DNA from 3 places in the Geodermatophilus sp. DSM 44513 genome. Region 2 is predicted to be linked to each of the others. Evidence: predicted binding sites of a transcription regulator. Region 2 holds the regulator's gene; each other region holds the start of a gene.

Region 1 (4,270 bases), 1.3 Mb from region 2:
CGCCGTGGACCTGTCCGGCCGGCCGTACTTCGTGCACGACGAGCCCGAGGGCATGACGCCGATGATCGGGCCGGACTACCCGACGTCGCTCACCAGGCACGTCCTGGAGTCCTTCGCGTTCAACGCCCGGATCAGCCTGCACGTGCGGGTGCTCTACGCCGGTCGGGACGCCCACCACATCGTCGAGTGCCAGTTCAAGGCGCTCGCGCGGGCGCTGCGGGCCGCGGTCGCCATCGACCCGCGGGTGACCGACGTGCCCTCCACCAAGGGCGCTCTGTAGCTCGATGCGCCCCGCTCCGCTGCCTCGCACGCCCCCCGCTCCGGCGCCGCGCACGAACTCCTCTCGGTGCCTCGCATGAGCTTCGGCGCGGGCTTGATGGTGCTCGGCGGGTTCCTGCTCGGTGGGGCCTGGAGCATCTGGCGGGCCGACCACGACACCAAGGGCCGCACCGGGCCGCAGGTCGTGTTCGCCGTCGTGCTGCTGGTCGCCGCCGTGCTGGCGACGGCCTCCGGCCTGCTCCGCCTGGTGTGAGCGACGAGGCCCGCTTCCTCGACGTGGTCCTCGCCGACCCGACGGTGGCCGCGGTGCTGCAGCGAGCCCCTGGGCTGGGCATCGAGCAGTGGTGGCTCACCGCGGGGGTGCTGTTCCAGGCGGTGTGGAACGACCTGACCGGGCGACCGGCGGGAACCGGGGTGCGCGACGCCGACCTGTTCTACGTCGACGACGACACCTCCTGGGACGCCGAGGACGCCGTCATCCGCCGCGCTGCCGCCCTGTTCGGGGACCTGCCGGTGCCGGTGGAGGTCCGCAACCAGGCGCGGGTGCACCTCTGGTACGCCGACCGCTTCGGCGCGCCCACCCGGCCGCTGCACACCTGCACCGAGGCCATCGAGGGCTTCGCAGCCGTCTGCTGCTGCGTCGGCGTCACCGTGGGTGCCGACGGCCGCCCGCGGGTGTACGCCCCGTACGGCTACGACGACCTGTTCTCCCTCGTCGTGCGCCCGAACCGGCACACTCCGGCGCCGCGGCACGTCTACGAGGCCAAGGCAGCGCGGTGGTCGACGGTCTGGCCCGAGCTCACCGTGCTGCCGAGGGAGGACGTCGCCCCGCAACGCTGACGCCCGCCCGGCAGCCGGCAGCGGACCCACTGCCCCATGGGCGCGGGTCGGCTGCCGGCTCGGTGCCGGCGGAGCTCGCTCGTGGTGGTGGACCCCGGTCAGGCGGCGGTGGTCAGGGGTGGGGGGGTGCTGCCTGGTCCGGTACTGCTCGGACCCGCGCCGATCGGGCCGGTGCGGATCGGGGTGCCGTCGGGGCGCCAGGTGTGCCATCGGCCGTCGGTGTCGCGTTGGACGCGGAAGCCGTGGTGGACCTTGGTGTGGTGGCGTTCGCAGAGGAGTGCGGCGTTGTCCAGGTCGGTGGGTCCGCCGTCGATCCAGGCGATCAGGTGGTGCACGTCGCACCACCAGGTGGGGGCCCCGCAGCCGGCGAAGACGCAGCCGCCGTCGCGGACCTCGGCGGCGCGGCGGACGTGGGCGGGGAACAGTCGCACGTCCCGGCCGTGATCCAGCGGCCGCCCGTCGGGGTGCAGCACCACCCGGGTGACCGCGGCGTCGCAGGCCAGCCGCCGGGCCGCTGTCGCGGAGATCTCCGCCCCGGAGGCCAGTCGGCCGGCACCCGGGCCGGTGGCGGCGTCGGTGAGGTCGGCGATGCCGATGGTGACGATGACCTGCGGCTTGTGGCCGCGCAGCACCGGCAGCGCGCCGGTGGCCAGGGCGGTGTCGGACAGCTGCACCAGCGCGTCGGCCTGCTGCTGGGTGCGGGTGCGCTGGTCTGCGGCGCAGCGGCCGGCCTGGGTGATCGCCTCGACCGCGGTGGTGAACCGTTCCCCGCCCACGGCGTCCAGGTCGAACCGCCCCGACACCGACCCGTCGGCGTGCCGGGTGATCGACAACCGGCGGCCCTCGGTGGGGTCGGGCTCGGGGCCGTCGGCGTCCAGGCGGTCGGCGTAGTGCCGCACCACCCGGGTGGTGTCGGCGTACGGACGCTGACGGGCGACGCCGGTGAGCAGCTCGTCGAACGCGGCCACATCGACGCCCTGGTCGGCGGCCAGGGCCAGCATCCGGGGCTCGGCGATGGTGCCCAGCACCGCCGCCTGCTCCGCGGTGACCTCCCCGGCGGCGAACGCCGCGGCCATCGCCGGCAGATGGGTCAGCGCGCGGGCCGCCCGCACCACCCGGGCGGCCTCGGAGTCCGACAGGTGCCCGTGCCCGCGCAACCAGGAGCCCATGGTCTTCAGCCCGTCGTGCTCGGCGGCACCGACGCCGTCGCACTCGGCCACCGTGCGGGCGATCTCGGCGTCGATCCGGTTGGCCAGGACCAGCAGCGGGCGCAACCGCTCCAACAGCGCCGGACCGAACAACGGCGACAGGTCCTCGGCGGCCAGAGCATCGACGGAGGCCAGCAGCTCGTCCACGAACACCCCTCCCACCGGCCCGATCAGGTGTTCGAAGTCTACCGCGGACGAGGACCACGATCAACACGAATCCCCAGCTCAGAGACCTGTCCACAGATCACGAGCCGTCGTGGCAGAGCGGCCGTCGAGCGCGGTCGACGACCCCGATGCGGACGCGGACCGTCCGTCGAGCAGGACGCCCAGGTGCGCGGCAGGAACGGCGACGGGCACGCGTGGGCGCCGCACGGGAGTCAGCGGAGGAGGTGCTCAGGCCAGCAGGAAGACCAGTACCGTCGCGGCGAGGACGAGCACGACGAGGGCGAGCAGCATGCGGAGGGCTCGGCGCCGGCCGGATCGGTTGTGCCTCAGCCCGGCAGCCAGGTCACCCCACCGGTCCACCTCGCCGGCCGGTGACAGGGGGTGGTGCTCGTACCGCTCCACCGCACCATCCTCGCGCAGGACGGCCTGCGCGGCGGGGACCTGGGCGATCGACGGGGTCACCGCGGTGCGACGGCCGCCACCCCAGCTGCGGGAATCCCGTCGGGCACGTGATCGCTCGCACGTACCGTGGCAGGCGTGAAGAAGGTGGCGGTCCTCGACTACGGCTCGGGCAACCTCCGCTCGGCCGAGCGCGCGCTGACCCGGGTCGGCGCCGACGTGACGGTGACCGCGGACCCGCAGGTCGCGCTGGAGGCCGACGGTCTCGTCGTGCCGGGGGTGGGCGCCTTCGCCGCCTGCATGGCGGGGCTCAAGGCGGTCGACGGACCGCGGGTGATCGGCCGGCGGTTGGCCGGCGGCCGGCCGGTGCTGGGCGTCTGCGTGGGGATGCAGGTCCTCTTCGAGCGCGGTGTCGAGCACGGACACGACGCCGAGGGCTGTGGTGAGTGGCCCGGCACCGTCGAGCAGCTGCAGGCCCCGGTGCTGCCGCACATGGGCTGGAACACCGTGCAGGCGCCGCAGCGGACGGTGCTGTTCGACGGGCTCGAGGGTCAGCGCTTCTACTTCGTGCACTCCTACGGCGTCCGCAACTTCCCGCTGGGCGCCGAGGGCGTTCCCTCGCCGCTCGCCCCGCCGCTGGTCACCTGGGCCGAGCACGGCGACCGCTTCGTCGCAGGCGTGGAGAACGGGCCGCTGTCGGCCACCCAGTTCCACCCCGAGAAGTCCGGGGACGCCGGCGCCCAGCTGCTCACCAACTGGCTCGGCACGCTGGGCTGACCGCCCAACTGCTCGGAGAGGTGGTCGTGCCCAGGACCGTGGACCTGATGGCGACGTTCCTCCCCGACCGTTCGCTCCGGCTGACGGCGCAGGGTGACCACGGCCCCATCGAGCTCGCCACGGGGGTCCGGTACTCCGAGCTGGGGCCACGGGCCACCGCAGCTGTGCGGGAACTGTTCCCCGGAGAGGACGCCACGCCCGCCCCCCTGGTGGCGGCACCACCGTGGGTGCACCTCGGAGACCTGGTGCGCATCCACAGCACCTCCGACACCCTCGAGGGCACCACCACGCCGTACGCCCAGGTGGTCGGTTTCCTGCCCGTCGGCGGCGTCCAGGTGGTGCACTCCGAGGCCGGTGCGGGCATCTACTCGCCCGACGACCTCGACGTGGTGGGGGCGGACGCCATCGACCCGGCGTGGCGTGCGCGCATCGCCCGACGGTCGGGCATCCCGCCGGCCGGTTGAGCTCCGCGCTACTGCGGCGGGAACGGCGGCTGCAGCCACCACGGTGCGTCGACGACCTCGACCCGCGCCACCCACTTGACCCACCAGAAACCCCGGCGTCCGGGTGCCACCAGCCGCACCGGCGCCCCGTGCCCGGCC
Region 2 (4,270 bases):
GGCCCGGAGCACCCCGTCGGGGCGGACCGGGCGGGGACGGGACGCCCGGTCCCCGAGCCGCAGCGGACGGGTCAGGCAGTCCGGACCGGTGGCGCGCGGCATGAGCACCGTCGCGTCGCCGGGGTCGGACCCGGCGGCCTCCCCCGCGGGGGACGCCTCCGGCTGCGGGCGGGTGTCGACCGCCCGGTGCCGGCCGGCCGCCGCCCCGGCCCGGTGCCGGCCGGCCGCGGCCGCCGCGTCGTGCACGGCGGGCAGCTGGGCGGTCACCTGGCCGCCGTGGCGGCGCCGGTCCGTGGCACCCGACCCGGGGAGGACGCCGGCCGCCCGCTGCTCCCGGGCGGCGGCCTCGCTCAGGGACACCCGCGGGGCGGTCGAAGCGCCCGGCAGCAGCTCCTCGGCCAGCCCCAGGGACAGCGCCGCCGGCGCGTCGGGCACGAGCACCGGCGCGGGGTCGGCCTCGGGCAGCCGGACCTCGCCGAGGTCGGTCCAGACCTCGCGGTCGGCACCGGCCACGGCCACCCGCACCCACACCTCGCACGCGCCGCTGCCGTCGTGCCGCCAGCCCAGCAGCGACCCCGGCCACCAGGTGCCCTCGACGAGGACCTCGACGTTCTGCGACGGGGAGCTGAAGACGGCGGCCCGGCGCCCGGGGGTGGCTGACACGGACCCGACGGTAGGTCCGCGACCTGCGACGGCGGGTGAGCGACTCGGCACGACGGGTTGACGAACCTGGCCGGGCGGTCTTGTCGCTCCTCGACCGAGCCGCCCCTCCCGACCACCTCCGGCCCCTGGTCAGGGCACCGCGAGGACCTGGCCGGGGACGACGACCGAGCCCTCGAGGTCGTTGAGCTCCTCGATCGCGTCGACCACGGCACGCACGTCCCCGGTCCCGCCGGCGAGCTCCCCGGCGATCGACCACACGGTGTCCCCCTCCCCCACCACGACGCTGTCCCCACCGGCCAGCCGCAGCTCCCCACCGGGGTGACCCCCGACGACCGGCGCGACCCAGGCGCCGAACGCGACCGCGCCGGACAGGACCAGGGCGCGCACCAGCGCCCGCCCGCGCCCGGTCAGCCGCAGACGTGCCCCGCCGGAGGGGACGCACCCGCCGCGGACGGCGCCCGCGGACCCCACCCCCGACGTCACGGCCCGTCCCCCCGGCCGGACCCGGTGCGGACCCGGCGGGACGCTGCCGACGGCCGGTGACCGGCCGGCCCCGCGGGCGGGAGCCGTGACCGCGGCGCGGGGCCCCGGGACACCCGGCCGGTCGGGGACCGGCCGCAGGTGCCCGGCGACCCGCGGGCCGCTGCCCGGGAGGACCGACCCGGCCGGCGACCGCGCCGGTCCGGGTGCCCCGACCGCCCGGGCGGGTGCGCACCGCGCGTCCCCCGACCCCAGCAGCGGCCGCCACGGCACCTGCACCGCCGCGTCGAACTCCAGCACGGCCTGACGCACGTCCACCACGAGCCTCCTCCTCACACCCCAGCGCGTCGAACGCGTGTTCGATCGAACGTCTGTGCGATGTCTACCGCATCCCGCCGACGGGGTCGACCCGACGCCGCGCACACTTCGAACAGGTGTTTGGGAGTACCGGTCCCGAGGCGCTACCGTTCCGTCCGACACCCGTCCGCCCCGGCCCCCGGGTCACCGGTCCGGGCGGGCGCAGGGCGACCGGGCGCGGGACACCGGGCGCAGGACACGGGCCGTGGCGGCACGGCCGGCGAGGAGGAGACGTGGCGGGCAGCAGGGGGACGTCGGGCAGTGGGGCCCGGGGAGGCGACGGCCCGCCGCGGCGGGCGTCGGAGAGCCGGACCGGCGCGGCCGCCGGTGCGCCCGGGACGGCCGGGACCGCGTCGGTGCGCACCTTCCCCGACCGCGGCGAGGCCGGCGACGGGCTCACCCAGCGGCAGCGGCGCGTCCTCGAGGTGATCCGCGACTCGATCGAGCGACGCGGCTACCCGCCGTCGGTGCGCGAGATCGGCGAGGCCGTCGGGCTCTCGTCGGCCTCCTCGGTGGCCCACCAGCTGAGCGTGCTGCAGAAGAAGGGCTGGCTGCGCCGCGACCCCAACCGGCCGCGGGCGCTGGACGTCCGGCTGCCCGGCGAGGTCCCCGGCGCGCCGGCACCGACCGCCGCGACGGCCGGCGGCGCCGACGAGGCCCCCACCCCGACCTACGTCCCGCTGGTCGGCCGGATCGCCGCCGGTGGCCCGGTGCTCGCGGAGCAGGCCGTCGAGGACGTCTTCCCGCTGCCCCGCGAGCTGGTCGGCGAGGGCACCCTGTTCATGCTCCGGGTCAGCGGTGACTCGATGGTCGAGGCGGCCATCTGCGACGGCGACTGGGTGGTCGTGCGCCAGCAGCCGACGGCGGAGAACGGCGAGATCGTCGCCGCCATGATCGACGGCGAGGCGACGGTGAAGACGTACAAGCGGCGCGACGGGCACGTGTGGCTGCTGCCGCACAACCCGGCGTACGAGCCCATCCCCGGCGACGACGCCACCGTCCTGGGCCGCGTGGTCACGGTGCTGCGCCGGGTCTGACCCGTGCCGGTCTGCCGACGTGTCGCGGGACCGGCACGAGGCGGCCACCGAAGCCCGGAGGGTCGGCGGCCGCCTCGTGTGGCGGCCGGGTCATCGGCGCCTATAGTCGCCGTCCCGCTTCTCGAAGAAGGCCCGTAGCGCCTCCTGGTGGTCGTCGGTGCGGAACATCTCCAGGAAGCGTTGGGTCTGCAGCGCCTGCCCCTCCGCGAAGTCCATCTCGATGGCCTGCGTCACCGCGGATTTCGTCACCTCGACCGACAACGGGGCCCGCGTCGCGATCCGCTGGGCCTTGGCCAGCGCGGCCGGCATCAGGTCCGCCGGTTCGTGCACTTCGGTGACCAGTCCCCAGTTGAGTGCCTGCTCTGCGGTGTAGCGCGCCCCGGTCAGCAGGATCTCCTTGGCCGCGCCGAGGCCCACCACTCGTGGCAGCCGCCAGAAGCTCACGATGAGCCCGACGTTGACCCCGGCGGCGACGAAGAAGGCCTCGGTCGAGGCGATCCGGATGTCACTGCAGAGAGCGAACTCCAGGCCTCCACCCACCGTGGCGCCGTTGATCGCTGCGATGACCGGCGCACGGAAGTCCTGGACGCCGTTGAGCACCCTGCCGAACTCGGCCAGGTAGTCGGTGAGCTGCTCGTCGGTCATCGACTGGTCCTCGCGCAGCTGAGCACCGGCCGTGAACGCCCGGCCCTTCCCGGTGATGACCAGGCAGCGGACGTCCTCGTCGGCGTCCAGGATGTCCAGCGCCCGCATGAACGACCGCCGGCTCTCCCAGCTGAAGGTGTTGGCCGGCTCGCTGTCGAGCGTCAGTACGGCGATGTGCGGGGTCTCGTACCGCAGGTGCACTCCACTGCCGAGATCCGGGACGGTGGCGGTCATGCGGCTTCCTCCGGGGGTGTGTTGAGGGCGACGGACGGGGAACGGCGGCGACGCCGGGACGGCGACTCGCCGGGTCTGCTGTCCAGCAGCCGCATCGCGATCACGGTGACCACGATGTTGATCAGCAGGATCACAACCGAGAGCGCACCGACGCGCTGGTAGAGCGACTCGCTGGCGAGGTTGTAGAGGACGGTCGCGACCGTCGGGTTGGCACCGGTGTAGAGGAACACCGACATCTCCAGCTCGCGGAACAGCAGGACGAAGTTGAGCAGCCCCGCCGCCAGCAGGGACGGTCGGAGCAGGGGCACCGTGATCCGGCGCCAGGTGCGCACCCACGACGCACCGAGGCTCCGCGACGCCTCCTCGACCTCTGCGCCGATCTGGCCCATGCCGGCGTGCACGTAGGCGTAGGACAAGGGCAGGGCGCTGCCGGCGTAGGCGATGAGCAGGATGGTGAGCGTGCCGCCGAGCCCGAACGGCGTGCCGGCGTAGGCGATGATCAAGCCGATTCCGAGCACGGCACCGGGGAAGGCCAGCGGTGCCGCCATCACCGGGGCGATCAGGGCGTTGCTGTGCGCCCGCGTCCGGTGCGCCAGCCATGCGGCCAGGAGCGCCACGGCGAGCGCCAGCACGGTCCCGCCCACCGCGAGCACGAAGCTGTTCCCCATGGCAGCCGTGATCAGGGGGCGGCCGAACACTTGCTCGTAGTTCCCGGTGAGGGTGAAGTTGTCCCAGCCGAGCGGCCGCCCGAGGGCCTCGCGGAAGGACGTCACCAGGAGCACGCCGAACGGCAGGACGATGCTCAGCAGCACGACGGCCGAGCAGAAGGTCAGCCCGAGCGCCCGACCGCCAGC
Region 3 (4,270 bases), 1.7 Mb from region 2:
CGCCGCACAGAGCTCGTACGCCTCCCTCTGCAGCGGCTCCAAGTCCTCAATGTCGCCGAAGGCGCCTCCCAGTATCAGCGTGATCGGGACCATCCCGTCCTCGCTGTCCGCGACCCCTTCTCCCTCCTCATCGATGAGGTGGCGCACCGTGATTGCCGCCTGCCCGCATAAATTTCGCCACTCCCAGCATGTCTGCAGCATTTCCTTGTCTCGTGTCCTGAGACAGACAATCGCGAGTCGATCTGCCATGCTGGCGAGTTCCTCAAGGGCACCCAGAGCTTCGCTGTTTCGAGAAAGGACGGTCGCCGTCAATCCTAGGCTTTTTCTATGACTGGAATACAAGATCTGCAACATCTCCGCGAGAGCCGACTCTCTCTCTGTCTGCCGTCTAATCTGTCTCTCAACATCGGGTCCTATGACCCACGTAGCGACTGCTGTGACCACGGCCCCGACGATCACGCCGGCGAAGATGGATAGGGCGGGATTGTTGTCGCCTGTGATTGCCGCAACCCAAGCCGCCAATGGCACCACCGTCGAGACGAAAATCAACGCGACATGTTCGCGCGCCCACCTCACCGTTTGCCGCCACCCCGCGCGCAAATGAGCCAACCAAAGTATTCGCAAAAGTCACCCTAGGTGCGTGCCGCAGTCGCTTATCGACGCGTCTGGACTCCGGAGTTTAGGCGCGGGGCCCGCCGCACCATGCGGCCACAGGGGGCTGCTTAGCAACTTGTGAGGTTGTCCAGGTCGGTGCGCCCGCCGAACAGCCAGTGCCGCAGGTGGTGGGCGTGCAACCGTTCGGGTCGGGTCTCGGGGCAGCCGGGGCGGGCGCAGCCGCCGTCACGGGCCAGCAGCGCCCGGCGCTGGCCGGCGCTGGCGCGGCGCCGCCGGCGGCCCAGGGCCAGCGGTTCGCGGCCGGTGTGCAGCAGGGTGACGGCGGTGGCGTCGCAGGCGATCCGGCGGGCCTGCGCCGGGGTGAGCGCCGGCCCGCCGGCCAGGTGGGCGACGCCGGCGGCGGCGTCGTCGGCCAGTACCGCGGCGTCGACGTGCAGCACCACCTCCCGCCGCGGCGGGCCGCCGGGGCGGTGGTCGACGTGCACACCGGTGCGGGCCAGTGCGGCCACGGCGGCCAGCCGGCGGGCGGTGACGCGTTCGGCGGCCAGCCCGGGTGGTGCGTCGTCCTCGGCGCACCGGCGGCTCAGCTCCTGCCGTTCCCGCCAGTCAGCACCGGAGACGGCACCGGCGGCGGCCCCCTCACGGGCGCGGGTGTTCTGGGCGCGTTCGCGGCGAGCGTCGCGTTCGGCCACCGACTCCACGGCGGCCAACCAGTCCGCGCCGTCCTCCGGGCGCATCCGCAACCGCACGTTGAGCATGCCGTCGTCGTCCCACCAGGACTCGAAGCGCTCCTCGGGCTCCGGGAGCGGGCCCTCGCGCTCGCTGTCCCAGTCGTCGGTGGCCGCGAGATCGGCCCGGTCGGTGCGCCGCCAGGTGCGGGTGAAGCGTTCCAGCTGGGCGGCGGTGGTCTCCACCGCCAGGTCCAGCAGCGCGGCCTCGGTGTCGGGTTCGGCGATGCGGGTCAGCGCGCGCACCTTGGAGTAGGAAAGCTGCCCAGCGGCGAACGCGGCCTCGGTGCGCGGCAGGACCCGCAGCGCGCGGGCCACCCGGACGTGCTCCCGGGCCGGGCCGAGGGACAGGCCGCACTGCCAGGACAGCCAACTCGCGCAGGAGCGGATGCCGACGCCGTGCCAGCCGCCGCGGTCGTCGAACTCCGCGACCAGCCGCAGCCAGGCGGCGGTCGCTGCGGCCAGCCGGACCGCGCCGGCGGTGATCGCCGCGGCCAGCTCGGGCAGCGGGCTGCCGGACGGGTGCGTGCCACCGGGGTCGGACACGTCGCCTCCTTCGCTCAGGTGTCCGGAGGCTACGACCGGCCACCGACAGAACCTCAGGTCAGCGCGGCGCAGAAGAAGGAAGGCGTCTCCGCGGAGACGCGACAGCCAGTGGCGGGCGCGGGCCTCCCACGTTCCCGCGGAGACGCGTTCAGCCCGCGGTCACCAGGCTCCCTCAACGGTGGGCGGCGTCCTCCAGCCAACGCTGCAGCGCCGCTGCCCGCTCCTCCAGCCGCCGCTGTGGCCGGCTCTGCGGCGTCTGCGTGGCGACCACGGGCAGGGTCGACCCGTCGGTGAGCAGCAGCTCCAGCTGCCACGCCGACCCGGGACCGCGCCGGCGAGCCACCGTCACGCGGTCGACGTCGGCGCGCTGCAGCCGGCGCGTCGACAGCCGGTTGCGCACCACCAGCGAACCGTCGGCGTACGCGCGGGCCCGGCTCAGCACCGTCGCGGTGTTGAAGGCGAGGACGCCGACGTAGAGGGGCAGGACCACGGCGGCCACCGTCGGCGAGAAGTCGTCGAGGACGATCGGCACCACGACGACGGCCGGCAGCACCGAGAGCACGTACAGCACGACGGCCGGACCCGGCGGGCGCAGGTCGAGGACGACGTCCGCTGGGGTCACGGCGGTGGTCCTGGCCAGGCGTGGCCCGGGGCTTCCACCCAGCGGCGCAGCTCCGCGACCTGCTCCTCCAGGCGCCGCCGAGGCCCGGGCAGCGGCAGCGTCTCGGTGCCGACGAGGGGCAGGGTGGACCCGTCGGTGAGCAGCAGCTCGACTTGCGCGAGCGATCCGAAGCCGCCCTGTCGCCCCAGGACCACCCGGTCGATGTCGGCACGGTCCAGCCGGCGCGTCGACAGCCGGTTGCGCACCACCAACGAGCCGTCGGCGTAGGCGCGGGCCCGGCTGAGGTGCGTGGCCGTGTTGTACGCGCCGATGCCCAGGGCGAACACCACGAAGACGACGGTGAACAGCGGCGGGCCCTCGGTGCTCAGTGCGATCACCACCATGACGGGGAGCACCGCGAGCGAGGCGTAGTACAGGACGGAGACGAGGGCCGGTGGACGGAGCTCGAGGACGACGTCCGGGGAGGTCACGGCGGTGATCTTCGACAGCGGCGGCCGCGGGGGCCACCGGCCGCCACGATCAGGTGACGCCCCGGCTCAGGTGCGGGCCAGCTCCAGCGCCGTCGCCGTCACCCCCCGCAGGTGACCGGCCAGCCAGGGTGCTCCGTGCCGCGCCGCCCACAGCACCTCCCGCACCACCGACGGGCCGCCCGCGGGCAGCGACGGCACCGGCGGCAGCGCCAGGCCGAGGCCGGCGCGCTGCAGCACCTCCGCCGCGGTGCGGGCGATCCGCCCGTGCAGCTCGGCCGCGGGGTGCACCCGATCGACGTCCCACGAGCGGCGCTCCTGCACGCCGGGCACGGCCGCCAGGTCCAGGACGTGCACCCCGGGGAGGACAGCGAGGAGGTCCACCGCGCCGTTGACCTCCGCCACCCGGCGCAGCACCGCGGAGCGCACGGGTGCCGGCAGCGGCAGCAGCCGGCACGGGTCGTGCAGGCGGCCGAGCAGCACGGTGGCGCCCACGCCGCGCAGCGCCTGCACGACCGCGGTCAGGTCACGGGCGAAGGACCGGCCGCAGAAGCCGCCCCGCGCGATGTCGTTGAGCCCCACCAGCAGCGTGGCCAGGTGCGGCGCGGCCGCCACCGCGGGGGCCAGCTGGCCGGCGCGCAGCTCCCGCAGCCGGGCCCCGGGCACCGCCAGACAGGTCAGCTCGGCGTCCGGGACGCCGCGGGCCAGCAGCACCGGCCAGGTCCGCTCGGCCGGCACCCGGACGCCGACGCCCTCGCCGCAGCTGGTGCTGTCCCCCAGGGACACCACGCGCACCGTCACGCGGCCACCTCCCGGCCGGCCGCCCCGTGCAGGGCGAGGAACCCGCGGACGGTGCGGTCCCACGGGAACTGCTCGGCGCGCAGGCGGGCCCGGTCGCGGCGGGTGGCTTCCCCCTCGGCGAGGAGTGACTCGACCGCGTCGGCCATCTGCGCCGCGGTCCCGCCGGCGGCGACACCGGCCGCGCCGACCACCGAGGGCAGCGCGGAGTCGCGGTGCACCACGACCGGCGTCCCGCAGGCCAGCGCCTCCAGGGCGGCCAGGCCGAAGGTCTCCACCGGCCCGGGCGCGAGCACGACGTCCGCGGCGCCGAGCAGGCCGGCCAGCGCCGGACGGTCCCGGACGTGCCCGAGGAGGCGCACCGGCAGGCCGGCCGACCGGCGCTGCAGCGCGCCGCGCGCGGGACCGTCGCCGGCCACCACGAGCTCCGCGGGCACCCCCCGCCGGCGCAGCTCGGCCAGCGCGGCCACCGCGAGGTGGGGACGCTTCTCCCG

What was found. The regulator LexA, encoded in region 2, represses DNA repair genes until DNA is damaged. The targets are predictions, from matches to a motif close to TCGAACANNTGTTCGA.
Region 1: a site for LexA is predicted at 2,494-2,509, ahead of RTG05_RS08895 (HNH endonuclease signature motif containing protein). Genes of this name have one in related genera too.
Region 3: a site for LexA is predicted at 1,900-1,915, ahead of RTG05_RS01250 (HNH endonuclease signature motif containing protein). Genes of this name have one in related genera too.

Annotation. Positions count from the first base shown of each region.
Region 1 is NZ_CP135963.1:1,833,092-1,837,361, forward strand. It holds gene hisB (imidazoleglycerol-phosphate dehydratase HisB) at 1-280, shown strand, start outside; gene RTG05_RS08885 (hypothetical protein) at 356-532, shown strand; gene RTG05_RS08890 (nucleotidyltransferase family protein) at 529-1,119, shown strand; gene RTG05_RS08895 (HNH endonuclease signature motif containing protein) at 1,218-2,474, opposite strand; gene RTG05_RS08900 (hypothetical protein) at 2,721-2,954, opposite strand; gene hisH (imidazole glycerol phosphate synthase subunit HisH) at 3,030-3,668, shown strand; gene RTG05_RS08910 (hypothetical protein) at 3,695-4,132, shown strand; gene RTG05_RS08915 (molybdopterin-dependent oxidoreductase) at 4,141-4,270, opposite strand, start outside.
Region 2 is NZ_CP135963.1:3,158,255-3,162,524, forward strand. It holds gene RTG05_RS15330 (hypothetical protein) at 1-663, opposite strand, end outside; gene RTG05_RS15335 (LysM peptidoglycan-binding domain-containing protein) at 793-1,461, opposite strand; gene lexA (transcriptional repressor LexA) at 1,734-2,537, shown strand; gene RTG05_RS15345 (enoyl-CoA hydratase/isomerase family protein) at 2,628-3,416, opposite strand; gene RTG05_RS15350 (ABC transporter permease) at 3,413-4,270, opposite strand, start outside.
Region 3 is NZ_CP135963.1:260,883-265,152, reverse strand. It holds gene RTG05_RS01255 (hypothetical protein) at 1-576, opposite strand, end outside; gene RTG05_RS01250 (HNH endonuclease signature motif containing protein) at 723-1,889, opposite strand; gene RTG05_RS01245 (hypothetical protein) at 2,062-2,511, opposite strand; gene RTG05_RS01240 (hypothetical protein) at 2,508-2,981, opposite strand; gene RTG05_RS01235 (SGNH/GDSL hydrolase family protein) at 3,048-3,779, opposite strand; gene RTG05_RS01230 (glycosyltransferase) at 3,776-4,270, opposite strand, start outside.